One region of the Streptomyces sp. NPDC041122 genome, then DNA from elsewhere that is predicted to be linked to it. Evidence: predicted binding sites of a transcription regulator. Region 1 holds the regulator's gene; the other holds the start of a gene.

Region 1 (4,688 bases):
GTCACCGTCGGCCCCTGCGCCGTCTTCTCGCACCGGATCACCGCCCCGCAGAAACCGGTGGTCAGCTCCTCGACCACGAGGCCGGCGTCCGCCGCCACCTCCGGTACGGGCTTCGGCTTCTTCCAAGGCGGCGTGAGATCGGCGGAGTACTGGCGCATTCTGCCGACGATAGGAAGAGTCGCGGCCGTCCGGGTCACGACACGCCGAAGCGCCCCGCCAGCGTGTCGCGCTGCTCACGGACAAAAGCCGCATCCACCGCGGCGCCGTGCCCCGGCACGTACACCGCGTCCTCGCCGCCGAGGTCGAGGAGGCGCTCCAGCGCCGCCGGCCAGTGCCGGGGCGCCGCGTCCGGGCCCGCCTGCGGTTCGCCCGACTCCTCGACGAGGTCCCCGCAGAAGACCACCTCGCGCCCGCCGTCGGTGCCCGGCACCAGGACCGCCAGGTCGTGGGCGGTGTGCCCGGGACCGACGTTCGCGAGCAGCACCTGGGCGCCGCCCAGGTCGAGCGTCCACTCCCCGCACACCAGGTGGTGCGGGCGGACCAGGAGGTCGGCCGCCTCGGCCGCCGCCTCCGCGTCGAGACCGTGCCGCACCGCGTCCGCGCGCAGCTCCTCGCGCCGCTCGGTGAGGACCGTCTCGACGCCCACCGCCCCGTACACCTGCACACCCGCGAAGGCCGCGGCCCCGAGCACGTGGTCGAAGTGCGGGTGGGTGAGTGCGAGATGGGTCACCCGGCGGGTGCCGCCGAGGACGCGGCGGGCAGCGGTGCGCAGGGCCGCGCCCTCGGCCAGGCTCGAACCCGCCTCGATCATGAGCGCCGCGTCGTCGCCGACGACCAGCCCCACCGTGCAGTCCCAGACGGGCAGACGGCGCCGCCCCACCCGCGGCGCCAGCTCTTCCCAGCCCGCCGCTTCCCATGCCGGCCTCACGTCCATACGGTGACGCTATCCGCACCGGCCGTCTCCGGCAGGACACCAGGGGGCCGCCCTTGCCGGGGCCGTACCCCACGCCCGTACACTGACCCTTTGGAAGGCTGGCACTCACCCGCGGGGAGTGCCAGGCGGGGGCTCGGGGGACACCGGAGCCCCGTCGTGGACCGTGGACGACGCAGACAGCTGGAGGTGTGCGCGATGCTCAATGAACGCAGGCTCGAAGTGCTGCGCGCCATCGTCCACGACTATGTCGGGACGGAGGAGCCCGTCGGCTCCAAGGCGCTCACCGAGCGGCACCGTCTGGGGGTCTCGCCGGCCACCGTCCGCAACGACATGGCGGCGCTGGAGGAGGAGGGGTTCATCGCCCAGCCGCACACCAGCGCCGGGCGGATCCCGACGGACAAGGGCTACCGACTGTTCGTCGACAAGCTCGCCGGTGTGAAGCCGATGACCGCGCCCGAGCGGCGGGCCATCCAGAACTTCCTCGACGGCGCCGTCGACCTCGACGACGTGGTGGGACGCACGGTGCGGCTGCTCGCGCAGCTGACGCGGCAGGTCGCCGTGGTGCAGTACCCCTCGCTCACGCGGTCGACGGTGCGGCACGTGGAGTTGCTCTCGCTGGCGCCCGCGCGGCTGATGCTCGTACTGATCACGGACACCGGCCGGGTCGAGCAGCGGATGATCGACTGCCCGGCGCCGTTCGGCGAGAGTGCGCTCGCGGATCTGCGGGCCCGGCTCAACAGCCGGGTCGCCGGCCGCCGCTTCACGGACGTGCCGCAGCTCGTGCAGGATCTGCCCGAGGCCTTCGAGACCGAGGACCGCGGCACCGTGTCGACGGTCCTCGCCACCCTCCTCGAAACGCTCGTGGAGGAGACGGAGGAGCGGTTGATGATCGGCGGAACCGCCAATCTCACCCGCTTCGGACATGACTTTCCCCTCACCATCCGGCCCGTGCTGGAGGCACTGGAGGAGCAGGTCGTGCTCCTCAAGTTGCTTGGTGAGGTACAGGATTCGGGTATGGCCGTACGGATCGGTCACGAGAACGCCCATGAGGGACTCAGCTCCACGTCCGTGGTCTCGGTCGGCTACGGTTCGGGCAGCGAGGCAGTCGCCAAACTCGGCGTGGTCGGACCGACCCGCATGGACTATCCGGGAACGATGGGAGCAGTACGCGCAGTGGCACGTTACGTCGGACAGATCCTGGCGGAGTCGTAAGTGGCCACGGACTACTACGCCGTACTCGGCGTGCGCCGCGACGCTTCCCAGGACGAAATCAAGAAGGCCTTCCGCAGGCTGGCGCGTGAGCTTCACCCGGACGTGAATCCGGACCCGAAGACTCAGGAGCGCTTCAAGGAGATCAACGCCGCGTACGAGGTGTTGTCGGACCCGCAGAAGAAGCAGGTCTACGACCTCGGCGGCGACCCGCTGTCCCAGGCGGGCGGCGGCGGTGGCGCGGGCGGTTTCGGGGCCGGTGGCTTCGGAAACTTCTCGGACATCATGGACGCGTTCTTCGGTACGGCGTCGCAGCGCGGGCCGCGCTCGCGCACGCGCCGCGGCCAGGACGCCATGATCCGCCTGGAGATCGACCTCGACGAGGCGGCCTTCGGCACCACCAAGGACATCCAGGTCGACACGGCCGTGGTCTGTACGACCTGCAGCGGTGAGGGTGCCGCGCCGGGGACGTCCGCCCAGACGTGTGACATGTGCCGCGGTCGCGGTGAGGTGTCGCAGGTCACGCGGTCCTTCCTCGGCCAGGTCATGACCTCGCGGCCCTGCCCGCAGTGCCAGGGCTTCGGCACGGTCGTGCCCACCCCGTGCCCCGAGTGCGCCGGCGACGGCCGCATCCGGTCGCGGCGGACGCTCACCGTGAAGATCCCGGCCGGTGTCGACAACGGCACCCGGATCCAGCTCGCGGGCGAGGGCGAGGTCGGCCCCGGCGGCGGCCCCGCCGGCGACCTGTACGTGGAGATCCACGAGCTGCCGCACGAGGTCTTCCAGCGGCGCGGCGACGATCTGCACTGCACGGTGACCATCCCGATGACGGCGGCGGCGCTCGGCACGAAGGTGCCGTTGAAGACGCTCGACGGCATGGAGGAGATCGACATCCGGCCGGGCACGCAGTCCGGTCAGTCGGTCCCGCTGCACGGCCGCGGCATCACGCACCTGCGCGGTGGCGGTCGCGGTGACCTCATCGTGCACGTCGAGGTCCTCACGCCGACCAAGCTCGACCCCGAGCAGGAGCGGCTGCTGCGGGAGCTCGCGCAGGCGCGGGGTGAGGAGCGGCCCACCGGGCAGTTCCAGCCGGGGCAGCAGGGGCTGTTCTCGCGCCTCAAGGACGCGTTCAACGGGCGGTAGCGCCTTGGACGGTGGCCTCGGCCCCCGGCGACGGTTCGCTCCGTTGCCGGGGGCTTCGTCGTCGTCCGCGGGTGGTGGGGGCTGGTCGCGCAGTTCCCCGCGCCCCTGAACGGGCCGCTGCGCGACCAACCCGGTACGGCCCGCACCCACCGGCGGGGGGCAGGGGGCAGACGAGGCGGCGCACGCCCGGCGCGGGGTACGCGATTCGGTGCCGTACAAGACCCGTGGCACGATGCGTGCATGAGCTCCGCACCGACCGATCTCTGCCGCCACCCGATCGTGCAGGCGCCCATGGCGGGCGGCGCCAGTGGGCCGCAGCTGGCCGCCGCCGTCGCCGAGGCCGGCGGGCTCGGGTTCCTCGCCGCCGGGTACAAGACCGCCGACGGGATGTACCAGGAGATCAAACAACTGCGGGGGCTGACCTCGCGGCCCTTCGGCGTCAACCTGTTCATGCCGCAGCCCGACACCGCGGACGCCGCGGCCGTCGAGGTCTACCGCAGCCAGCTCGCCGGCGAGGCGACCTGGTACGAGACGGAGCTCGGCGACCCCGACAGCGGCCGCGACGACGGCTACGACGCCAAGCTCGCGATCCTGCTCGACGACCCGGTGCCGCTGGTGTCCTTCACCTTCGGCTGCCCCACCCGCGACGTCCTCGACGCCTTCGCCCGGGTCGGCACCCAGACCGTCGTCACCGTCACCACGGCCGAAGAGGCCCAGAGCGCCCAGTGGGCCGGCGCCGACGCCGTCTGCGTGCAGGGCATCGAGGCGGGCGGGCACCAGGGGACGCACCGGGACAATCCCGAGACGGACGGCGCCGGGATCGGGCTGCTCTCCCTCGTCACCCAGGTCCGCGAGACCGTGCAGATCCCCATCGTCGCGGCCGGCGGCCTGATGCGCGGCGGGCAGATCGCCGCGGTGCTCGCGGCGGGCGCGGACGCGGCGCAGCTCGGCACCGCCTTCCTGGTCACCCCCGAGTCGGGCGCCAACCCGCTGCACAAGCAGGCCCTGACCAACCCCCTGTTCGTCCGCACGGAGCTGACCCGCGCCTTCTCCGGCCGGCCCGCCCGCGGCCTCGTCAACCGCTTCATGCGCGAGCACGGCCCGTACGCCCCCGCCGCCTACCCGCAGGTCCACCACCTCACCAGCGGTCTGCGCAAGGCCGCCGCGAAGGCCGGGGACGCGCAGGCCATGGCGCTCTGGGCCGGGCAGGGCCACCGGCTCGCCAGGGAGCTGCCCGCCGGACAGCTCGTGGAGGTGCTCGCCGCCGAACTGGCCGAGGCCAGGGCCGCGTCGGCGGGCGGCGAGCACGGCGCGCCGGGCGGTGCGGGATGACCGCGCCCGTCTTCGTCGTCGAGGACTTCACCGCGGGCGGCGACGGACGGTACGTCCTGGACGGGCCCGA
Region 2 (4,688 bases), 710 kb from region 1:
CGGCCGCGCCCCGACGAGCGCCGCGCCGGGTCCACGAACACCGCGTCGTACGCGGAGGTGTCCACCTCGGTGACGTCGGCCTCGCGGACCTCGATCAGCTCGTCGAGCCCCAGCGCCTGGGCGTTGGCGCGGGCGACGGCGCAGGTCAGCGGGGAGTGGTCGACGGCGAGCACGGAGATCCCGGCCCGTGCGAGGGCGATCGCGTCGCCGCCGATGCCGCAGCACAGGTCGGCGAGCGAGCGGACGCCGAGGGCCTGGAAGCGCGCGGCGCGGTGCGTGGCGACGGAGGAGCGGGTGGACTGCTCGACGCCGTTCGGCGTGAAGAACATCCGGGCGGCGTCGGCGGCGCCGAACTTCGCCGCGGCCCGCCGCCGCAGCCGCGCCTGGGCGAGGGCGGCCGAGACCAGGGGCGCGGGGTGCGTACGGCGCAGCCGGGTGGCGGCGGCGAGCTCCTGCGCGGGTTCGACGTCCCGCACCTCCGCCAGGAGGGCCAGCCCCTCGGCGGTGCGCAGGGCGGCGAAGGCGGCGAGGGGATCGCCGAGGTCGGTCGGGTCGCCGCTCGGCGTGTTCGGGTCGTTCACCCGCCCCATTGTGGGCCAGTCGGTGGATGGTGCGCGGCCGGCGGCGGTGTCGGCCCCCGAGAACGACCATGAGCTGCGAGGATCCGGCGCCATGCAACTAGTACGACAAAAAGGAAAATACGCCAGAAGACGGAAGAATCAGATGCGGGTCGCGGTGGCCGTCCTGGCCGCCTCGGCGATCGCGTCGGGCTGCGCCGGAGGTGACTCCGACGGTGCGCACGGCGCCCACGGCCAGCAGCCGCTCAAGGCCCCGCCCGCCCGCGCCCTCGACTCCTACGCCCAGAAGCTCGGCGCGATCCAGGCCGCCCGCGTCGCGGCGACCAAGCGCTGGGGCCTGGCGAAGGTCCCGCTCCCCGCGCCCCCGCCGCCCCGCACCAAGCCGCGGCTCACCACCCGCAAGGGCTTCGAGGTGAAGGGCCAGGCGAGCCTGCCGCCGGTCTTCACCACGATCCCCACCAAGGACAAGGTCGTCTTCCTGACCATCGACGACGGCGCGGAGAAGGACCCGCAGCTGCTGAAGATGATGGGCGAGCTGCACCTGCCGTACACCGCGTTCCTCAGCGACTACCTGGTCAAGGAGGACTACGGCTACTTCAAGAAGATGCAGGACCGCGGCGTCACCCTGAACAACCACACCCTGCACCACCGCTACCTGCCCGGACTCTCGTACGAGGACCAGCGCCACGAGATCTGCGGCATGCAGGACGTCATCCAGAAGCACTACGGCAAGCGGCCCGAGCTCTTCCGGCCGCCGTACGGCAACTACAACCGGGACACCCTGCGCGCCGCCAAGTCCTGCGGCGCCAAGGCGGTGCCACTGTGGGCGTCGGAGGCCTTCAGCGACCACATGGAGTGGCGCGAGTGGGACAAGGACCTGCACCCCGGCGACATCATCCTCACGCACTTCCGGGGGCGTGAGGACTGGAAGGGCACCATGCCCGACATGGTCCGCCGGGTCATGAAGACGGTCACGGACCGGGGCTACGCGGTGGCCAGGCTGGAGGACTACCTGTGAACCCCCGGGCGCGGGCGCGCCGCCGCCGTCTCCTCGCCGGAGCCCTCCTGTGCGGCCTGCTCGCGCCCGCACTCCTCTCGGGCTGCGCGGAATCGGTGGACCCGATCGAACGCCTGGGCAGAAAGGCGGCCCAGAAGGTCCCGCCGCACAGGCCCGGCCCCACCCTCACCCCGAAGCCGGGCCCGGCCGGAGACCCCGGTACCCCTCGCTCCACGGCGCCCGCAGGTGCTCCCCGCTGTGGGCAGGCGTTCCCATGGGGGTCCCCCCAGGCCCTTGAGGCACTGGGGGAGGAACGGGTGGGCACAGCCCCCGGTGCGGGCCCACAGGAAACACGGCCCCCGGAAATCGCCGACAGGGAACCGAGGCCTCCCGAGAACCGTTGCCCCGACAGGGGAAAAGACCGGCCCGCCCCGCCCAGGGGCACCGGCAACCGCTGAAGCCGACGCAGTCGACTGGCACTCCGCTTGACCGAGTGCTAATCCCCGTCCTAGTCTCACTTCTGGCACTCCCCACTGGAGAGTGCCAACAGCGACGGGCAGGTCCGGCACCCGCGACGACGGATCCACCTGGTCGCCACACCTCAGACTCTTGACCCCGTGAGATCTCCGAAGGGGGAGACCGGATCGTGACGACCGCCAGCTCCAAGGTTGCCATCAAGCCGCTCGAGGACCGCATTGTGGTCCAGCCGCTCGATGCCGAGCAGACCACGGCCTCCGGCCTGGTCATTCCGGACACCGCGAAGGAGAAGCCCCAGGAGGGCGCCGTCCTCGCCGTGGGCCCGGGCCGCTTCGAGAACGGCGAGCGCCTGCCGCTCGACGTGAAGGTCGGCGATGTCGTGCTGTACAGCAAGTACGGCGGCACCGAGGTGAAGTACAACGGCGACGAGTACCTCGTCCTCTCGGCTCGCGACGTGCTCGCGATCGTCGAGAAGTAATTCACCCGGCATTTGCTTTTCCGAGCTGCGCCCCTGGTCACCCCGCTCTCTGCCGGGCGGCGAGGGGCGCAGTTCGTTGCTGAACATTCCGGGGGTTCCCCCCGGATCCCCCTGAGTTTTCGAGAGGGCTGAATCGCTCCCATGGCGAAGATTTTGAAGTTCGACGAGGACGCCCGTCGCGCCCTTGAGCGCGGCGTCAACAAGCTTGCCGACACCGTCAAGGTGACGATCGGCCCCCGTGGCCGCAACGTCGTCATCGACAAGAAGTTCGGCGCCCCGACCATCACCAACGACGGCGTCACCATCGCCCGTGAGGTCGAGGTCGACGACCCGTACGAGAACCTCGGCGCCCAGCTGGTGAAGGAGGTGGCGACCAAGACCAACGACATCGCGGGTGACGGCACCACCACCGCCACCGTGCTCGCCCAGGCCCTGGTCAAGGAAGGCCTGCGCAACGTCGCCGCCGGCGCCTCCCCGGCCGCCCTGAAGAAGGGCATCGACGCCGCCGTCGCGGCCGTCTCCCAGGAGCTGCTCGCCACCGCCCGCCCGATCGACGACAAGGCCGACATCGCGGCCGTCGCCGGTCTGTCGGCCCAGGACCCGCAGGTCGGCGAGCTCATCGCCGAGGCGATGGACAAGGTCGGCAAGGACGGTGTCATCACCGTCGAGGAGTCCAACACCTTCGGCCTGGAGCTCGACTTCACCGAGGGAATGGCCTTCGACAAGGGTTACCTGTCGCCGTACATGGTCTCCGACCAGGAGCGTATGGAGGCCGTCCTCGACGACCCGTACATCCTGATCCACCAGGGCAAGATCTCCTCCATCCAGGACCTCCTGCCGCTGCTCGAGAAGGTCATCCAGGCCAACGCCTCGAAGCCGCTCCTGATCATCGCCGAGGACGTCGAGGGCGAGGCCCTGTCGACCCTGGTCGTGAACAAGATCCGCGGCACCTTCAACGCCGTCGCGGTGAAGGCCCCCGGCTTCGGCGACCGCCGCAAGGCCATGCTCGGTGACATCGCCACCCTCACCGGCGGCACCGTCATCGCCGAAGAGGTCGGCCTCAAGATCGACCAGGTCGGTCTCGACGTGCTCGGCACCGCCCGCCGCGTCACCATCACCAAGGACGACACCACGATCGTCGACGGTGGCGGCAACAAGGCCGAGGTCGAGGGCCGCGTCGCCCAGATCAAGGCCGAGATCGAGGCCACGGACTCCGACTGGGACCGCGAGAAGCTCCAGGAGCGCCTCGCGAAGCTGGCCGGCGGCGTGTGCGTCATCAAGGTCGGCGCCGCCACCGAGGTGGAGCTGAAGGAGAAGAAGCACCGTCTGGAGGACGCCATCTCCGCGACCCGCGCCGCGGTCGAGGAGGGCATCGTCTCCGGTGGTGGCTCCGCCCTGGTGCACGCCGCCAAGGTGCTCGGCGACTCGCTCGGCAAGGAGGGCGACGAGGCCACCGGTGTCGCCGTCGTCCGCCGCGCCGCCGTCGAGCCGCTGCGCTGGATCGCCGAGAACGCCGGCCTCGAGGGCTACGTCATCACCTCGAAGGTCGCCGAGCTCGACAAGGGCTTCGGCTTCAACGCCGCGACCGGCGAGTACGGCGACCTGGTCAAGGCCGGCGTCATCGACCCGGTCAAGGTGACCCGCTCCGCGCTGGAGAACGCCGCGTCCATCGCGTCGCTGCTCCTCACGACCGAGACCCTGGTCGTCGAGAAGCCGGCCGAGGAAGAGGCGGAGGCCGGTCACGGCCACGGCCACGGTCACTCGCACTGACCTGAGTTGCCTGAGGCCCGGTTCCCTGCACAGGGAGCCGGGCCTCAGGCCTTTTCGGGGCTGCGTCTGCCGGGTCGCGCTCCCGTTGCCCGGCTGCGGGTCGCGGTCCGTCCTCGCGCAGTTCCCCGCGCCCCTCAAGGGGCGCTCACCGAAGTCGTCTCAGGGGCGCGGGGAACTGCGCGACCAGCCGAAGGCGACCCGCACCCGGCCGCGGGGGCGTACCCGGCAGACGCAACCCCGCCCCCCCCCAAGGCCCCCGCCTACTGGGGCCCGTACTTGCGGCCCGTACGGGACGTCACCCCACCCAGCAGCGCACGCGGAGTCAGCTTCACCACGCCCATCAGGGCCTTGTAGCGCGGGTCGGGAATGGACACGCTCCGGCCCCGCG

What was found. The regulator HrcA, encoded in region 1, represses chaperone genes, less so after heat shock. The targets are predictions, from matches to a motif close to TTNGCACTCNGNNNNNCNGAGTGCNAA.
Region 2: the regulator HrcA is predicted to act here: its motif matches at 2,049-2,075, upstream of groES (co-chaperone GroES).

The regions. Positions count from the first base shown of each region.
Region 1 covers NZ_JBVIYQ010000001.1:460,917-465,604, reverse strand. The annotation lists gene ACZ6B8_RS02050 (DUF3097 domain-containing protein) at 1-158, opposite strand, end outside; gene ACZ6B8_RS02045 (MBL fold metallo-hydrolase) at 194-934, opposite strand; gene hrcA (heat-inducible transcriptional repressor HrcA) at 1,130-2,146, shown strand; gene dnaJ (molecular chaperone DnaJ) at 2,147-3,286, shown strand; gene ACZ6B8_RS02030 (nitronate monooxygenase) at 3,527-4,618, shown strand; gene ACZ6B8_RS02025 (16S rRNA (uracil(1498)-N(3))-methyltransferase) at 4,615-4,688, shown strand, end outside.
Region 2 covers NZ_JBVIYQ010000001.1:1,175,522-1,180,209, reverse strand. The annotation lists gene ACZ6B8_RS05100 (class I SAM-dependent methyltransferase) at 1-590, opposite strand, end outside; gene ACZ6B8_RS05095 (polysaccharide deacetylase family protein) at 724-1,596, shown strand; gene groES (co-chaperone GroES) at 2,222-2,530, shown strand; gene groL (chaperonin GroEL) at 2,672-4,300, shown strand; gene ACZ6B8_RS05080 (SDR family NAD(P)-dependent oxidoreductase) at 4,561-4,688, opposite strand, start outside.